One region of the Streptomyces sp. JK94 genome, then DNA from elsewhere that is predicted to be linked to it. Evidence: riboswitches for the same ligand, from Rfam matches in the RefSeq annotation. Region 1 holds a riboswitch; each other region holds the start of a gene.

What was found. A riboswitch is a leader RNA that binds a small molecule or an ion and turns the genes downstream of it on or off. The one in region 1 is predicted to bind cyclic di-AMP.
Region 2: linked by a shared signal. The riboswitch ahead of ACVV2G_RS06360 (C40 family peptidase) and the one ahead of ACVV2G_RS20585 (transglycosylase family protein) in region 1 are both predicted to bind cyclic di-AMP.
Region 3: linked by a shared signal. The riboswitch ahead of ACVV2G_RS14900 (transglycosylase SLT domain-containing protein) and the one ahead of ACVV2G_RS20585 (transglycosylase family protein) in region 1 are both predicted to bind cyclic di-AMP.

The regions. Positions count from the first base shown of each region.
Region 1 is NZ_JBSICH010000022.1:2,373-7,618, reverse strand. Features, by position in the region: gene ACVV2G_RS20595 (cytochrome P450 family protein) at 1-835, shown strand, start outside; gene ACVV2G_RS20590 (transglycosylase family protein) at 978-2,021, shown strand; cyclic di-AMP (ydaO/yuaA leader) riboswitch at 2,203-2,369, shown strand; gene ACVV2G_RS20585 (transglycosylase family protein) at 2,373-3,113, shown strand; gene eno (phosphopyruvate hydratase) at 3,396-4,685, shown strand; gene ACVV2G_RS20575 (FtsB family cell division protein) at 4,824-5,246, shown strand, end outside.
Region 2 is NZ_JBSICH010000006.1:331,389-336,634, reverse strand. Features, by position in the region: gene ACVV2G_RS06365 (tellurite resistance/C4-dicarboxylate transporter family protein) at 1-970, opposite strand, end outside; gene ACVV2G_RS06360 (C40 family peptidase) at 998-2,212, opposite strand; cyclic di-AMP (ydaO/yuaA leader) riboswitch at 2,220-2,397, opposite strand; gene pcrA (DNA helicase PcrA) at 2,629-5,109, shown strand; gene ACVV2G_RS06350 (M23 family metallopeptidase) at 5,187-5,246, opposite strand, start outside.
Region 3 is NZ_JBSICH010000015.1:90,943-96,188, reverse strand. Features, by position in the region: gene ACVV2G_RS14910 (LolA family protein) at 1-103, opposite strand, end outside; gene ACVV2G_RS14905 (polyprenyl synthetase family protein) at 599-1,609, opposite strand; cyclic di-AMP (ydaO/yuaA leader) riboswitch at 2,481-2,648, shown strand; gene ACVV2G_RS14900 (transglycosylase SLT domain-containing protein) at 2,654-3,145, shown strand; gene ACVV2G_RS14895 (HAD family hydrolase) at 3,288-4,097, opposite strand; gene ACVV2G_RS14890 (GNAT family N-acetyltransferase) at 4,377-5,246, shown strand, end outside.

The DNA of each region.
Region 1 (5,246 bases):
CATCTGCGACCTGCTCGGCGTACCCCGGGAGGACCAGGACGACTTCCGGGACTGGGCGGGCATGATGATCCGTCACGGTGGGGGACCGCGGGGCGGGGTCGCGCGGTCGGTGAAGAAGATGCGGAGCTACCTCGCCGACCTCATCCACCGCAAGCGCGCGGCGCTGCCGCCCGAGGCCGGCCCCGGTGAGGACCTCATCTCCGGCCTCATCCGCGCCTCCGACCACGGCGAGCACCTCACCGAGAACGAGGCCGCCGCCATGGCCTTCATCCTGCTCTTCGCAGGGTTCGAGACCACCGTGAACCTCATCGGCAACGGCATGTACGCCCTGCTCACCCACCCCGAGCAGCGGGGCCGCCTGCAGACGTCCCTCGCCGCCGGGGAGCACGCCCTGCTGGAGACCGGCGTGGAGGAACTCCTGCGCTACGACGGTCCGGTGGAGATGGCCACCTGGCGTTTCGCCACCCGGCCGCTGTCCCTCGGCGGGCAGGACGTCGCGGCGGGCGACCCCGTTCTCGTCGTCCTCGCCGCCGCCGACCGGGACCCGGAGCGGTTCGCGGACCCGAACACGCTCGACCTCTCCCGCCGGGACAGCCAGCACCTCGGGTACGGCCACGGCATCCACTACTGCCTGGGCGCCCCGCTCGCCCGGCTGGAGGGGCAGACCGCGCTCGCCACCCTCCTCACCCGCCTCCCGGACCTGAGCCTCGCCGCGGATCCGGCGGAACTGCGCTGGCGCGGAGGGCTCATCATGCGGGGCCTGCGCACCCTGCCCGTGTCGTTCACCCCGGTCGCACCGGAGGAACGGAACGGTACGTCACCTCCGCAAACATGACACGCCCTCACCTTTGTGATCTTCACGTGATCTGCGCGGCATGAACTTGTGACAAGCGATCATCTGCCTATACGTTCACGGATCAGCGTGGCCCTGAGCCTCACCGCCGCGCGGTCCCCGCTGTCTCGTGAAAGGTCGTCGCATGCTCTCCGGGAACGGTCGTCACCGCCGCCCCCGCCAGGCTCCCGCCCTGGTCGTCGCCGCTGGAGTGACGGGCTCCGCCATCGCGATCCCGCTCCTCGGCGCCACCGGCGCGCACGCGGTCGACGGGACGAACTGGGACCGGGTCGCCGAGTGCGAGACCGGCGGCGCGTGGAGCCAGAACAGCGGCAACGGGTACTACGGCGGCCTGCAGCTGTCGCAGGACGACTGGGAGCGGTACGGCGGCCTGGAATACGCGCCGAGCGCCGACCAGGCCAGTCGCTCCCAGCAGATAAGAGTCGCCGAGAAGCTGCGCGCGGACCAGGGCGTCGCCGCCTGGCCGACCTGCGCGCCGCTCGCGGGCATCGGGAACGCCCCGGGGGCCGCGGACGGCGGCACGGGTGCGACGGGTGACGGCTCGTCGGAGGGCGCGGACGCCTCCTCGGCCCCCACCGCGCCCGCGTCGGCCGATCCGTCTGATCCGTCCGGTTTGACCGGTTCCCCGGAGTCGGACGGCTCGTCCGGGACATCGGAGCCGCGGCCCGGACTGTCGCCGTCCGCCTCGCCCTCGTCCACCTCCGGCGCCTCGTCGGCCGACCGGAGCGAGTCGGCCGGGTCCGGTTCGTCCGACTCCGCGGCGGGTCTCGGTCCACAGGATTCCGGCAGCTCTTCCGCACCCACCACCAAGGGTGATGAAGTGGACAAGGTCGGGCAGAGTGACGCTTCTTCACCCCTCGCCGAGACCGATGAGTCCGGCGCGGGCAAGCACCGCGGCGGCAATGCCGACGAGAACCCGGTGGACGAGCGTGCGTCCGACCCGTCGGGGCGGCACGCCTCGCGCGGTGAGGGAGAGGCGCGAGAGGTCGTGGACGGGTCCTACACCGTGCGGTCCGGCGACAGTCTCTGGGGCATCGCCGACTCCCTTGGGGTCGACGGCGGATGGCGCTCGCTCTACACCGGCAACGAGGAGGTCGTCGGCGCCGACCCGGACCACATCCTGCCCGGTCAGACGCTCACGGTCGGGGGCGAATCGGGTGAAAAGTAGGGGGAGTTCGCGTCACGGTTCGAGCCGTATGTCCGTTTTGGATCACGTGAGATATAGGTCTCAGAAGTCGTGATCGTCTTTGAAAATCCGCGGCGCGCGTGTCTACGGTCGTGATCGCTCGCCATCGCGGGCCCCGGCTGCCGCAACGCCGAATCCTGCCAGCGGCCGTCCGGGAACAGTCGTCGCGCAAGCGCCGCAGGCAGGAGCGGGGGACCCAAGGTAAGTGCCGCACCGGGCAGTTGAGCCGGAGCGGCTAGGGGTGGAGCCGAGTTCCGCGAGGAACCCGGCCGGGCAACTCAACCGGCCCGAACCCGACAGCTCACCTCGCAGGCGTCGGTGAGGGGATCAACCATGCTGTTTTCCGGCAAGGGCAAGCACCGCCGCCCGTCCAAGGCCACCCGTGTCATCGCCGTCGCCGGTGTCACCGGTGCCGCCGTCGCCGCCCCGCTGATGGCGGCCGGCAACGCCTCCGCCGCCACCGCGTCCGAGTGGGACGCCGTCGCCCAGTGCGAGTCCGGCGGCAACTGGTCCATCAACACCGGCAACGGTTACTACGGCGGCCTGCAGTTCTCCGCCTCCACCTGGGCCGGCTACGGCGGCACGCAGTACGCCTCGACCGCCGACCAGGCCAGCAAGGCGCAGCAGATCGAGATCGCCGAGAAGGTGCTCGCGGGCCAGGGCAAGGGTGCCTGGCCGGTCTGCGGCACCGGCCTGTCGAGCGCCGCGTACACCGGCGGCGGCTCCACCGGGAGTCAGGGCGGCGGCTCCGCGCAGTCCTCCGGCAGCTCCGGCAGCTCGCAGAGCCAGAGCAGCGGCTCCACCGCCGACCGCTCCACCGAGCAGAAGGCCTCGCGTTCCGACGAGCGCCCGGCCGCCGAGAAGCCGGCCGAGAAGAAGACCGTCACCACCCCGACCGGCAAGAAGGTCGAGAAGGGCGACGGCGAGTACAAGGTCGTCAAGGGCGACACCCTCAGCTCGATCGCCGCGGAGCACGACGTCAAGGGCGGCTGGGCCGAGCTGTTCGAGCTGAACGACGACATCGTCGACGAGGCCGACCTCATCTACCCGGGCCAGCAGCTGCACCTGAAGTAGGCAGCGGCCCCCCTTGCTCCCGTCCCGGTGCGTATTCCCCCGTACGCACCGGGACGGGATTTTCACGTCCCCACCCCGTCCCGGGGTTCCGCCCCGGATCCGCACGTGTTTCCGGAAACGTCTTTGTTCCGTTCGGAAACAATTTACTCTCGGTTCTGTCCATCGGGTGGGCGATCGGCTGGCCGATCGTCCGGAGCCGGTTAGGCTCGGTCCCGCAGAGCCGCCGCGGTCCCGTGGGCCCGCGCGTCACACCGAAGCGTCACATGGAAGAAGGAGATGCTCGTGCCGTCCATCGACGTCGTCGTAGCCCGGGAAATCCTGGACTCCCGAGGCAACCCCACGGTCGAGGTCGAGGTCGGCCTCGACGACGGCAGCACGGGTCGTGCCGCCGTTCCGTCCGGTGCCTCCACCGGTGCGTTCGAGGCCATCGAACTCCGTGACGGCGACCCGGGCCGTTACCTGGGCAAGGGCGTCGAGAAGGCCGTCCTGGCCGTCATCGAGCAGATCGGCCCGGAGCTGGTCGGCTACGACGCCACCGAGCAGCGCCTGATCGACCAGGCCATGTTCGACCTGGACGCCACCGACAACAAGGGCTCGCTCGGCGCCAACGCCATCCTCGGCGTCTCGCTCGCCGTCGCGCACGCCGCGTCCGAGGCCAGCGACCTGCCGCTCTTCCGCTACCTGGGCGGCCCGAACGCGCACCTGCTGCCGGTGCCGATGATGAACATCCTGAACGGCGGCTCGCACGCCGACTCCAACGTGGACATCCAGGAGTTCATGATCGCCCCGATCGGCGCGGAGTCCTTCTCCGAGGCCCTGCGCTGGGGCGCCGAGATCTACCACACCCTCAAGAAGGTCCTGAAGAACAAGGGCCTGGCCACCGGCCTCGGCGACGAGGGCGGCTTCGCCCCGAACCTCGGCTCCAACCGCGAGGCCCTCGACCTCATCCTCGAGGCGATCAAGGAGGCCGGCTACACCCCCGGCGAGCAGATCGCCCTGGCGCTCGACGTCGCCGCGTCCGAGTTCTACAAGGACGGCTCCTACGCCTTCGAGGGCAAGGAGCGCACGGCCGCCGAGATGACCGACTACTACGCCGAGCTGGTCGAGGCGTACCCGCTGGTCTCCATCGAGGACCCGCTGTTCGAGGACGACTGGGAGGGCTGGAAGACCATCACCGACCGGCTCGGTGACAAGGTCCAGCTCGTCGGTGACGACCTGTTCGTCACCAACCCGGAGCGTCTGGCCCGCGGCATCGAGGAGGGCGCGGCCAACGCCCTGCTGGTCAAGGTCAACCAGATCGGTTCGCTGACCGAGACCCTGGACGCCGTGGAGCTGGCCCAGCGCAACGGCTTCAAGTGCATGATGTCCCACCGCTCCGGCGAGACCGAGGACGTCACCATCGCCGACCTGGCCGTCGCCACCAACTGCGGCCAGATCAAGACCGGCGCCCCGGCCCGCTCCGAGCGGGTCGCCAAGTACAACCAGCTGCTGCGCATCGAGGAGATCCTCGACGACGCCGCCGTGTACGCCGGCCGCAGCGCGTTCCCCCGGTTCCGCTCCGCGAACCAGTAGGCGCGGCGAGGGCCGACCCGGCCCCGCAAGAGGAGGCGTCGTACGTACGTCCCCGTACTCGGTCCCGTACCGTGTGCGGGGACGTACGCGCGTAGGACGGCGCATGACGACGTATGAAGGTGGACGGGAGGCGGGGACATGGCGGTGAAGGACCGGGACCGTTTCTCCACCGCGACCAGGATCCGGATCATCGGGGAGCAGACCGCGGCCCGGGTCTACCGCTCGCAGACCAAGCGCCAGGCCCGTCGCTCCCGGCTGACCGGCCGGGCCGCGCTGCTCGCGATGGTGCTGTGTTCGCTCGTCGTGGCCCTCGCGTACCCGATACGGCAGTACGTCGCCCAGCGCGCCGAGATCGCCGGTCTCCAGCGGGAGCAGCGGGAGACCCGCGACCGGGTCGAGGAGTTGCGCGACCTCAAGGCGCGCTGGCAGGACGACGCCTACGCCGAGCAGCAGGTCCGGCTGCGGCTGCACTACGTGATGCCGGGGGAGACGGGGTTCGTCGTCGTCGACCCGGACGCCGCCAAGCAGGCCCGCGCCGAGGCCGGCGGGGCCGACCGCCCC
Region 2 (5,246 bases), on a different contig from region 1:
CCGGCCGCAGCCCCGCCCGGGCCTGGACGACCGCCCCGGCCCCGACCGCCAGCCACGCGGCCACCGCGATCCACAGCAGCACCCGACCGGGGGCGTCCAGCCACGGGACGTCGACGGCGGCGGCGACGGACAGGGTCGCCGCCGCCGTCATGCCGAGGGGAAAGGCGGTCGACCAGCGGCGCACGTCGTAGCGGACCCGGGGCCAGGCGATCTCGGCGGCGAGGAGCACGGCGTACCAGGCCAGGTCCAGGGCCAGCAGGAAGACGGTCAGGTCGTGCAGGACGGCGCTGTCGTCCTCGTTCCACATGTACATGCCGGTCCCGGCCGCCGCGAGCAGCTGGGCACCGGCGAGCGCGGAGATGGCGAGCGCGCCGCCCGCCAGCCAGTGGTCCCCGTTCCCCCGGGCCACCTGCCGCAGGTCGAAGCGGAACAGCGCGATCAGGTACAGCACGATCCCCAGCCAGAACGGCACCAGGGACGCGTACGCCAGCCAGGGCGCCGAGGTGGCGGCGGCGAGCGTGGCGCCGAGCACGGCGAGCCCCTCCGTGGCCACGCAGCCCAGGAACACCGCCCCCGGCATCCGGCGCCCCCGGCGCCGTACGACCACCAGCAGCAGAACCGGCCACAGCAGTACCGCCAGCACCAGCAGGGCCGCCGCCGGGACGGGCCAACCGAGCAGGGAGAGGCGGGTGCCGAGCACGGTCGTCGCGGCGACGGCGGTGAGCGCGCCCGGCGTCCCCGCCCGCGTCACCCACCGCGTGCGCTCGACCAGCAGCAGGTGGCCGAAGTTCGCCGCCAGGGTCAGCCAGGCCGCGCAGGCCAGGACCAGGGTGACGCGGGACAGGAGCTGGTGGCCCGTCAGGTGCAGGCCGATCGACAGGATGCCGGTCGCCATCACCGCGGCCCCGGCCGCCGGCGGACGCTGCGCCCACCAGGCGCGCAGAGGGTGGGGGGTGGTGCCCGATGACATGCGCCCGATGCTAGAGAGCCGTGCGGCTCAGGCCGGGCGCACCACGCTGTGGACCGACGACTCGCCGTCGTAGAAGATCGACTCCTCACGGACGTACGCGCCCGGCTTCGGGGCGTGGATCATCATGCCGTTGCCGATGTAGAGGCCGACGTGGCCGAGGTTGTCGTAGAAGAAGACCAGGTCGCCGGGTTGCGCCTGGGAGACCGGGACGGTCGTGCCGGCGTTCACCTGGTCGTAGGTGGTACGCGGCAGCGTCACGTCCGCGGCCTTCCAGGCGGCCTGGGTGAGGCCCGAGCAGTCGTAGGAGCCGGGGCCCGCGGCGCCCCACACGTACGGCTTGCCGATCTGGGCGCGGGCGAAGGCGAGTGCCTTCTCGGCCTTGGTGCCGTACGAGGCGTCAGGCGGGGTGGCATCCGACGTACCGGTGCCGCCGGAGGACCCCGACGAGCCGGAGGAGCCGGAGGCGGAGGAGCCCGACGAACCGGAGGCGGTGCCGCTTTCCCGCTGGGCGGCCCGTTCCTGCCGTTCCCGCTCCTCGGCCTGCTCTCTCGCGAGCTCCGCGGCCTTGCGGGCGGCCTCCTCCTGCTTCTTCCTCTCGATCGCGGCGAGCCGGGCCTTCTCCTCGGCGGTCAGCTCCGACAGCAGCTCGCGCGCGGTGGAGAGCTTCCGCTGGACGGTGGCCTTGGCCGTCTGCAGGTCGTTCTGCGACTCGGTGAGCGTCGCGAGGCTCTCGGTGGCCTCGCGGCGCTTCTGCATCGTCTCGGACTGCTGGGTGACGTAGTCGTCGACCGCGTCCTTCTGGCGGTCGGTGAGCCTGCCCAGCAGGTGGTCGCGGTCGACGTAGTCCTGCGGCGAGTCCGCGAGCAGGAAGGTCGCGGTCTCCGGGATCGCGGAGCCCGTGCGGTACTGGGCGGCGGCGAAGGACCCCAGCTCCTCGCGCGCCTCGTTGAGCCGCTGGGTGCGCTTCGCGACGTCGTCGAGGAGGGTGTCCACGCGCTTGCGCTGCTTGGACGTCTTCTCCTTGGCCGCGTTGTACTTCTCGGTCGCCGACCCCGCCTGGCGGTACAGGTCGTCGACCTTCTTCTCGACCTCTTCGAGGCTCGGCCTGCCGTCGTCCGACGGGGCGGCGGTGGCCGTCTGGGACAGCAGGGCCACCGAGGTGATGGCCGCCGTGGCGAGGGCCGGGGTCCGTATGCCTGCGACGCGCGTACCCGTGGGACGCGACTTGCGGTGCGACGCCAAGGAGGCGACTCCTTCCAACCGTCCGCCTACCGGGTTAGCTGTCGGGTTCGGGCGGTGGTTCGGAAGGGTTGCCCTACGGCGGGTCCGCCCCGTCGGGGGCGTTCGGCCGATTCACCCCAAGGTGCTCGGTTGGGTCCCCGGCTCCGGGCGCCGTGCGGGCACGCCGGACTCGGCGGAGGCCGCGCGGCCCGGCGACGTTCGCCGGAGGGGGCCGTGCGGCCTGCCCGCACCGTAGCCAACTCGTGAGGCCGCTGTGAAGGTTGGTGGGTGATATGCCCGATACATTTTCGTGACCTCCGGTGCGGGCGTCACTCTTGGTGCGAGGACCCGCAGCAGGGCGTGCCCGAAGCCGGGATACCGGCCGTTTTCCGGGGTGGCGCCGGGTTGTCGGTGGGGCGCCCTAGACTCGGAGAGCGATGAGCAGCCTCTTTGACGACAGCTTCCTGGCGAGCCTCCAGACCCCCCGCGGTCACGAGGAGGAGCCCCCGCCCCCGCCCGAGGACGATCACGCACCGGAAGCGGTGCCGCACGATCTGTTCGCCGGGAAGTTCGACACGCCTCCGGACCGCGACACCCACTACCGGGACGGCGCCCCGCGCCCCGCCCTGGACCCGGCCGCGCTCCTGGAGGGACTGAACGAGAACCAGCGCGCCGCCGTCGTCCACTCCGGCACCCCACTGCTCATCGTGGCCGGCGCCGGGTCCGGCAAGACCCGCGTCCTCACCCACCGCATCGCCCACCTGCTGGCCGAGCGGAGCGTCCACCCCGGCCAGATCCTCGCGATCACCTTCACCAACAAGGCCGCCGGCGAGATGAAGGAGCGCGTCGAGCAGCTCGTCGGCCCGCGCGCGAACGCGATGTGGGTGATGACCTTCCACAGCGCCTGCGTCCGCATCCTGCGCCGGGAGTCGAAGAGGCTCGGTTTCACGTCGTCGTTCTCGATCTACGACGCCGCCGACTCCAAGCGCCTGATGGCCCTGGTCTGCCGGGACCTCGATCTCGACCCGAAGAAGTTCCCGCCGAAGTCCTTCAGCGCCAAGATCTCGAACCTGAAGAACGAGCTGATCGACGAGGAGGACTTCGCCGCCCAGGCGAACGACGGCTTCGAGAAGACGCTCGCCCAGGCGTACGCGCTCTACCAGTCGCGGCTGCGCGAGGCCAACGCCCTCGACTTCGACGACCTGATCATGACGACGGTCAACCTGCTCCGCGCCTTCCCGGACGTCGCCGAGCACTACCGCCGCCGCTTCCGGCACGTCCTGGTCGACGAGTACCAGGACACCAACCACGCCCAGTACTCCCTGGTCCGCGAGCTGGTCGGCACCACCGAGCACCCCGTCGACGTACCGCCCGAGGCCGAGGTCCCGCCCGCCGAGCTGTGCGTGGTGGGCGACGCCGACCAGTCGATCTACGCCTTCCGCGGCGCCACCATCCGCAACATCCTCCAGTTCGAGGAGGACTACCCGGACGCCACGACGATCCTCCTGGAGCAGAACTACCGCTCCACCCAGACCATCCTCAGCGCCGCCAACGCGGTCATCGAGCGCAACGAGTCCCGCCGTCCCAAGAACCTGTGGACCAACCAGGGCGAGGGTGCGCGGATCACCGGCTACGTCGCCGACACCGAGCACGACGAGGCCCAGTTCGTCGCCGACGAGATAGACCGCCTCACGGACGCGGGCGAGGCGAAGGCCGGCGACGTCGCCGTCTTCTACCGCACCAACGCCCAGTCCCGCGTCTTCGAGGAGGTCTTCATCCGCGTCGGCCTGCCCTACAAGGTCGTCGGCGGCGTCCGCTTCTACGAGCGCAAGGAGGTCCGGGACGTCCTGGCCTACCTGCGGGTGCTGGCCAACCCCGAGGACTCGGTGCCGCTGCGGCGGATCCTCAACGTCCCCAAGCGGGGCATCGGCGACCGCGCCGAGGCCATGATCGACGCCCTCTCCCAGCGGGAGAGGATCAGCTTCCCGCAGGCACTCAAACGCGTCGACGAGGCGTACGGCATGGCCGCGCGCTCCGCGAACGCCGTCAAGCGGTTCAACGCCCTCATGGAGGACCTCCGTACGATCGTCGAGTCCGGCGCCGGACCGGCGACCGTCCTGGAGGCGATCCTCGAACGCACCGGGTACCTCGCCGAGTTGCAGGCCTCCACCGACCCGCAGGACGAGACCCGGATCGAGAACCTCCAGGAACTCGCCGCCGTCGCCCTGGAGTTCGAGCAGGAGCGGGCCGAGGGCGAGGAGACCGGGACCCTGGCCGACTTCCTGGAGAAGGTGGCGCTGGTCGCGGACTCCGACCAGATCCCGGACGAGGAGGACGGCGGCGGCGTCGTCACCCTGATGACCCTGCACACCGCCAAGGGCCTGGAGTTCCCGGTGGTCTTCCTCACCGGCATGGAGGACGGCGTCTTCCCGCACATGCGCGCCCTCGGCCAGGCCAAGGAGCTGGAGGAGGAGCGGCGCCTGGCGTACGTCGGCATCACGCGCGCCCGGGAGCGGCTGTACCTGACCCGGTCGACACTGCGCAGCGCCTGGGGGCAGCCGTCGTACAACCCGCCCTCGCGCTTCCTGGAGGAGATCCCGACCCCTCACCTGGAGTGGAAGCGGACCGGGGCGAACGGGCCCGCGTCCGCCGCGCCCGTGTCGGGGGTGGCGGCCTCGCTGTCCTCGTCCCGGTCCCGCTCGTCGGCGTCCGGTGCCTCCGGCTTCGCCACGCGACGGACCGCCGAGAAGCCGACGGTCTCGCTGGCCGTGGGCGACCGGGTCACGCACGACCAGTTCGGGCTCGGCACGGTGGTCGCGGTCAAGGGCACGGGGGGCAACGCCGAGGCGACGATCGACTTCGGGGAGCCCAAGCCGAAGCGGCTGCTCCTGCGGTACGCGCCGGTGGAGAAGCTCTGACGGACCGTCGAGGGCGCGCAACGGCATGAGCCCCGTCGGCCGACGGGGCTCATGCGGGCTGCTGAGACGTTACTCCGTCACTGCGGATCGAGGCCGTGGCTGCGCAGCCACGAGAGCGGGTCGATCGCCGAGCCGCC
Region 3 (5,246 bases), on a different contig from region 1:
TCACCGCGACCGGGACGACGTACCGCGTGGCCCTGCGCCGTCCGGCACGCGAGTCCTCGCCCTCCCCGGCGGTCGTCATGTCGTCGGAATCGATCGGTGCCATGTGTGCCCTACCTCCGTCGTCGGCGGCGGCTCTCTCGCGACCTCGCACTCGTTCTCTCACCCGTGAGCCGCCATTCTCACCCGAATCGGTGAGGATTGGTGTTTTCCGTAGTGTCCATCTGACCAAATCGGCCGGACGGAAGCGTCAGACCCCGGGCTCAACTCCGCCTACTCCTGCGGGATGACACGGAGGGGCGTCGCCTCCCCCCGCCCGTAGGAGTGGGGTGCGCCGTCCGACGAGGGCGGGGCAGGTGCCGACCTGGGCACGGGCCCCGACCTGGGCACGGGCCCCGGCCCGGGGGGGGGCGGACGCCGACCTGGGCGCGGAGCCGGCCGAGGCGCGGACGCCGGCCAGAGAAGGCGGCCGGGAAACCGACGGCGGGCAGGGCGGGCGGCACTCGGCCAGGGCGAGGCCACCCGCGGCTCGGGACCCGGCGCCTACGAAGGCGACGGCCAGGGAGCGAGGGCCGGACCCGGGACCTCGGCCACCGGAGGCTCAGCCCGCCCGGTGCACCACGGCGTCGCACAGCTCCACCAGCGCGACCTTCGCGTCGCACTCCTTGAGCGGGGCCAGCGCCGCCCGGGCTTCCTCGGCGTACCGGACGGTGTCCCGTCGCGCCTGCTCCAGCGCGGGGTGGGCGCGCAGCAGACGCAGGGCCTCCGCGTGCCGTGCGTCGTCACTCAGGTCGGAGTCCAGCAGCTCGCACAGGGCGTTGTCCTCGGCCAGCCCCAGCCGGGCGGCCCGCTCGCGCAGCCGCAGCACCGGGAGGGTCGGGATGCCCTCGCGCAGGTCGGTCCCGGGCGTCTTCCCCGACTCGTGCGAGTCGGAGGCGATGTCCAGGACGTCGTCCGCGAGCTGGAAGGCGACGCCGAGCCGCTCGCCGTACTGGGTCAGCACGTCCACGACCGTCTCGTCGGCGCCGGACATCATCGCGCCGAACCGGCAGGAGACCGCCACCAACGATCCCGTCTTGCCGCCCAGCACGTCCAGGTAGTGGTCGACCGGGTCCCGTCCGTCCTGCGGGCCCGCCGTCTCCAGGATCTGGCCGGTCACCAGCCGTTCGAACGCCAGGGCCTGCACGCGGACCGCCTCGGGGCCGAGGTCGGCGAGGATCTGGGAGGCGCGGGCGAACAGGAAGTCGCCGGTGAGGACCGCGACCGAGTTGTCCCAGCGGGTGTTCGCGCTGGGCACCCCGCGCCGCACGGTGGCCTCGTCCATCACGTCGTCGTGGTACAGCGTGGCGAGGTGGGTCAGCTCCACGACGACCGCCGAGGGCACGATCCCGGGGGCGTAGGGGTCGCCGAACTGGGACGCGAGCATCACCAGCAACGGCCGGAACCGTTTGCCCCCCGCCCGCACCAGGTGCTGGGCGGCCTCCGTGATGAAGGGCACCTCGCTTTTGGTTGCCTCAAGCAACCCTTCCTCGACAGCAACCAATCCGGCCTGGACATCGGCTTCCAGAGCCTGGTCCCGCACGCTCAGCCCGAACGGCCCGACGACGGTCACGAGGGGTCTCCTGTCTGCTGGTGTCCACTGGCGATTACCTGGTTTGTCGATAGGTCGCTGCCACCACTCAAGTCAGCGTATCCGGTCACGTTTCGATCACCGCTAGCGCCCACCGTTACAGGCCGGTCGGTATCGGATCATGTGCGGCAACATTTCGATCAGGCGATATGAGCAGATATTGATCGACATCACCCGAGGCCCGCGGCACGGAGTGCGGGCGGCCCGGAAGCCGCCGTCGAAGATCCCATCACTCCTCCCAACGGCCCGCGCTCCGAGAACGTCACCCACCCGGCACACCCCCCTCCCGTCCCGAACGGATGCCCGCCCGGCACACGGGGACACCGAACGGGAACACCGGACGGAGCGGGCCCCGGGCGGCCCCGGCAAGGCCGCGTACGGCAGTCGGCGCCACCCGGTCGCACCCGTCCAGTCGCACCCGTCCAGCCCCCACCCGGCCGACCACGCCCGCCCGGCCGCACTCGCCCAGCCCTCACCCGGCCGACCGCACCCGCCGCTCACACCCACCCGGCCACCACCCGCCCATCCGCCACCCCTCACTCTCACCCCACCCCCACCCCCATCCGCGGCCGATTGACGCACACTTGGAAGCAATGCCCGATTTGCCGCTCTTGCCGAGGCCAGTGAGTTGACTCACTCCCCCTCCCTGTGAGCAACCCTGCCGCCGACTAGGCCCTCCCTTTGCGCCGCAAGCCAGTTGAGGCTTGGCGACCGCAAAGGATCAAGCACCTCAAACCCCCCAGACCAAGGTCAACAGGCGCGTTGGGTGATTCCTGCACTTGTTCCGGACATGTGCTCTCGCATACGTTCCGGGCCTGTCGGGCGGACGCCGAATCCTGCCACCGCCCGTACGCACAGTCATCCACCAACAAACTCGCAGGCAGGAGCGGGGGACCCAGGTAAGTCGCCGCACCGGTCACCACCGGAGCGGCTCGGGGTGAAGCCGTGCCCGTCAGGGCCCGGCCGGGCACCTCCCCGCCCGAACCCGACAGCTCACCTCGCAGGCGTAAGGAGAGGGACTCACGCATGTCTGCCAACGGTCACAACCGTCACACCCGGACCGCCCGCATCGCCCGCAAGCTCGCCGTCGCCGGCACCGGCGCCGCCGTGCTCGCCCTGCCGCTCATCGGCGCCACCAGCGCGTCCGCGGCCACCCCGGCCGCCGCCACGACCGCCGCCACCGCGGTGACGACGTACCCGGACACCCTCGACGGCTGGATCCGGGAGTCGCTCGACATCATGGCGCAGCACGGCATCCCCGGGTCGTACGAGGGCATCCACCGCAACATCATGCGGGAGTCGTCCGGCAACCCGCTCGCCATCAACAACTGGGACATCAACGCCATCAACGGCACCCCGTCCAAGGGCCTGCTCCAGGTGATCGACCCGACCTTCCAGGCGTACCACGTGCCCGGCACCTCCTGGGACCCGTACGACCCGGTCGCCAACATCACCGCGGCCTGCAACTACGCGGCCGACCGGTACGGCTCGATGGACAACGTCTTCGGCGCGTACTGAGCCCGCTGACGCCCGCCGGGACGGCGGACCGAGGCAGCCGGCCAAGGTTCGCCGAGGCCTGCCGGTGCCTGCCGAGTCCTGCTGCCCTGCTGAGGCCTGCAGAGGCCTGCTGGGCTCGGCAGAGCCGCACTGAGCCCTGCTGCTAAGAGGCTCCGAAGATCCGCTCGAGGACGACGGCCACGCCGTCGTCCTCGTTCGTGAGGGTGACCTCGTCGGCCACCGCCTTGAGTTCGGGGTGGGCGTCGGCCATGGCGACGCCGTGGGCGGCCCAGTGGAACATGGGGATGTCGTTGGGCATGTCCCCGAAGGCGATCGTCCGCCGCCGGCCGAGGCCCAGGTGCTCGGCGGCGAGCGCCAGACCGGTCGCCTTGGTGATACCGCACGGCTGGAGCTCCACCGTCCCGGGCCCCGACATCGTGACCGTGGCGAGGGAGCCGACCACCGTGCGCGCCGTCGCCGCCAACTCGTCGTCGGACAGGTCGGGATGGCGCAGCAGCACCTTGCTGATCGGCGCGCTCCACAGCTCGTCGCGCCGCTCGACCCGCACCGCGGGCAGCGTCGGGTGGGGCATCAGGTACTCCGGCTCGATGAGCGTGAGGCCGTCGACACCGTCCTGGTCGACGGCGGCGTGCACCTGCCCGACCTCGGCCTCGATCTTGCCGAGCGCGGTCTCCGCCAGTTCCCGGTCCAGGGTGACCGACCACAGCATCCGGTGCGCGGCGGCGTCGTACACCTGCGCGCCCTGTCCGCACACCGCGAGCCCCGTGCAGCCGAGACGGCCGAGCAGGGACCGCACCCGGGGCGCCGGCCTCCCGGTCACCACCAGGTGCCGCGCACCGGCCTCGGCCACCCGTGCCAGCGCGCCCAGCGACCGGTCGGAGACGGTGTCGTCGCCGCGGAGCAGCGTGCCGTCTAGGTCGGTGGCGACGAGTGAATATGCGGTGCGGTCCATGATCAGAGAATACGGACACCGCACCTGCCCGGCTCACCCGCGATCGCATCCGAACGAGGACGCGCGAGTCCGGCACGAGTGCGCACGAGTACCGCGTAAGTACGCACGAGGACGCACGTTCGTGTCCGAAACCTGGCACATCATCGGCTAAGGCCGCTTCAAGGCCTGTGCACCGGTTGGCAACAGGATCGTCCGCTACCTACCGGCCGGGGGGCGCCCGGGGGTACCTTCCTGTTGTCCAGGGGACTTGATCGGGGGGTCGGGTTGAACAGCGGACGTGTGCGTGTGCTCAGGCCCGAGGAGCTGGGCGAGGGGGAACGGGAGCACTGGCGCGAGCTGCGCGCCCGGTCGACGGCGCCCCGCAATCCGTTCATGGAACCGGAGTTCACCGACGCCGTGGGCCGGGTACGGCCGCGGGCGCGGGTGGCGGTGGTCTACGACGGCGGCGACATCGCGGGTTTCCTCCCGTACGAGCGCGGGCCGCTGGGCCAGGGCCGGGCGATCGGACTCGGGGTCTCGGACTGCCAGGGAGCGGTGCTGCGCCCGGGCCTCGTCCCGGACACCCGCCGACTGCTGCGGGCCTGCTCCCTGTCGAGTTTCGCCTTCGACAACCTGGAGGCGGACCAGGGGCTCTTCGTGCCGGCCGCCGCCGAGGAGCACGCCACGTACGTCATCGACGTGGCGAAGGGGTACGAGGCGTACGAGAGCGTGCTGCGCGCCCGGTCGCCGAAGTTCCTGAAGACCACCCTCGCCAAGGAGCGCAGACTCGGCCGCCAGGTCGGGGGCGTGCGCTTCGTGTTCGACGAGCGTGACCCGGCCGCGCTGCGCACGCTGATGGAGTGGAAGTCGGCCCAGTACCGCAGGACGGGGCGCCGGGACCGGTTCGCCCAGGAGTGGATCAGCCGGCTGGTCGCCCGGCTGGCCGGGACCCGGGCACCGGGGTGCACGGGCACGCTGTCCGTGCTCTACGCCGGCGGCCGGCCGGCCGCCGCCCACTTCGGGCTGCGGTCGGCGACGGTCCTGGCGTGCTGGTTCCCGGCGTACGACCCGGACCTGGCCAAGTACTCGCCGGGGCTGGTCCTGCATCTGCGCATGGCCGAGGCAGCCGCCGCCGAGGGCATCGGCATGCTCGACATGGGCCGGGGCGCG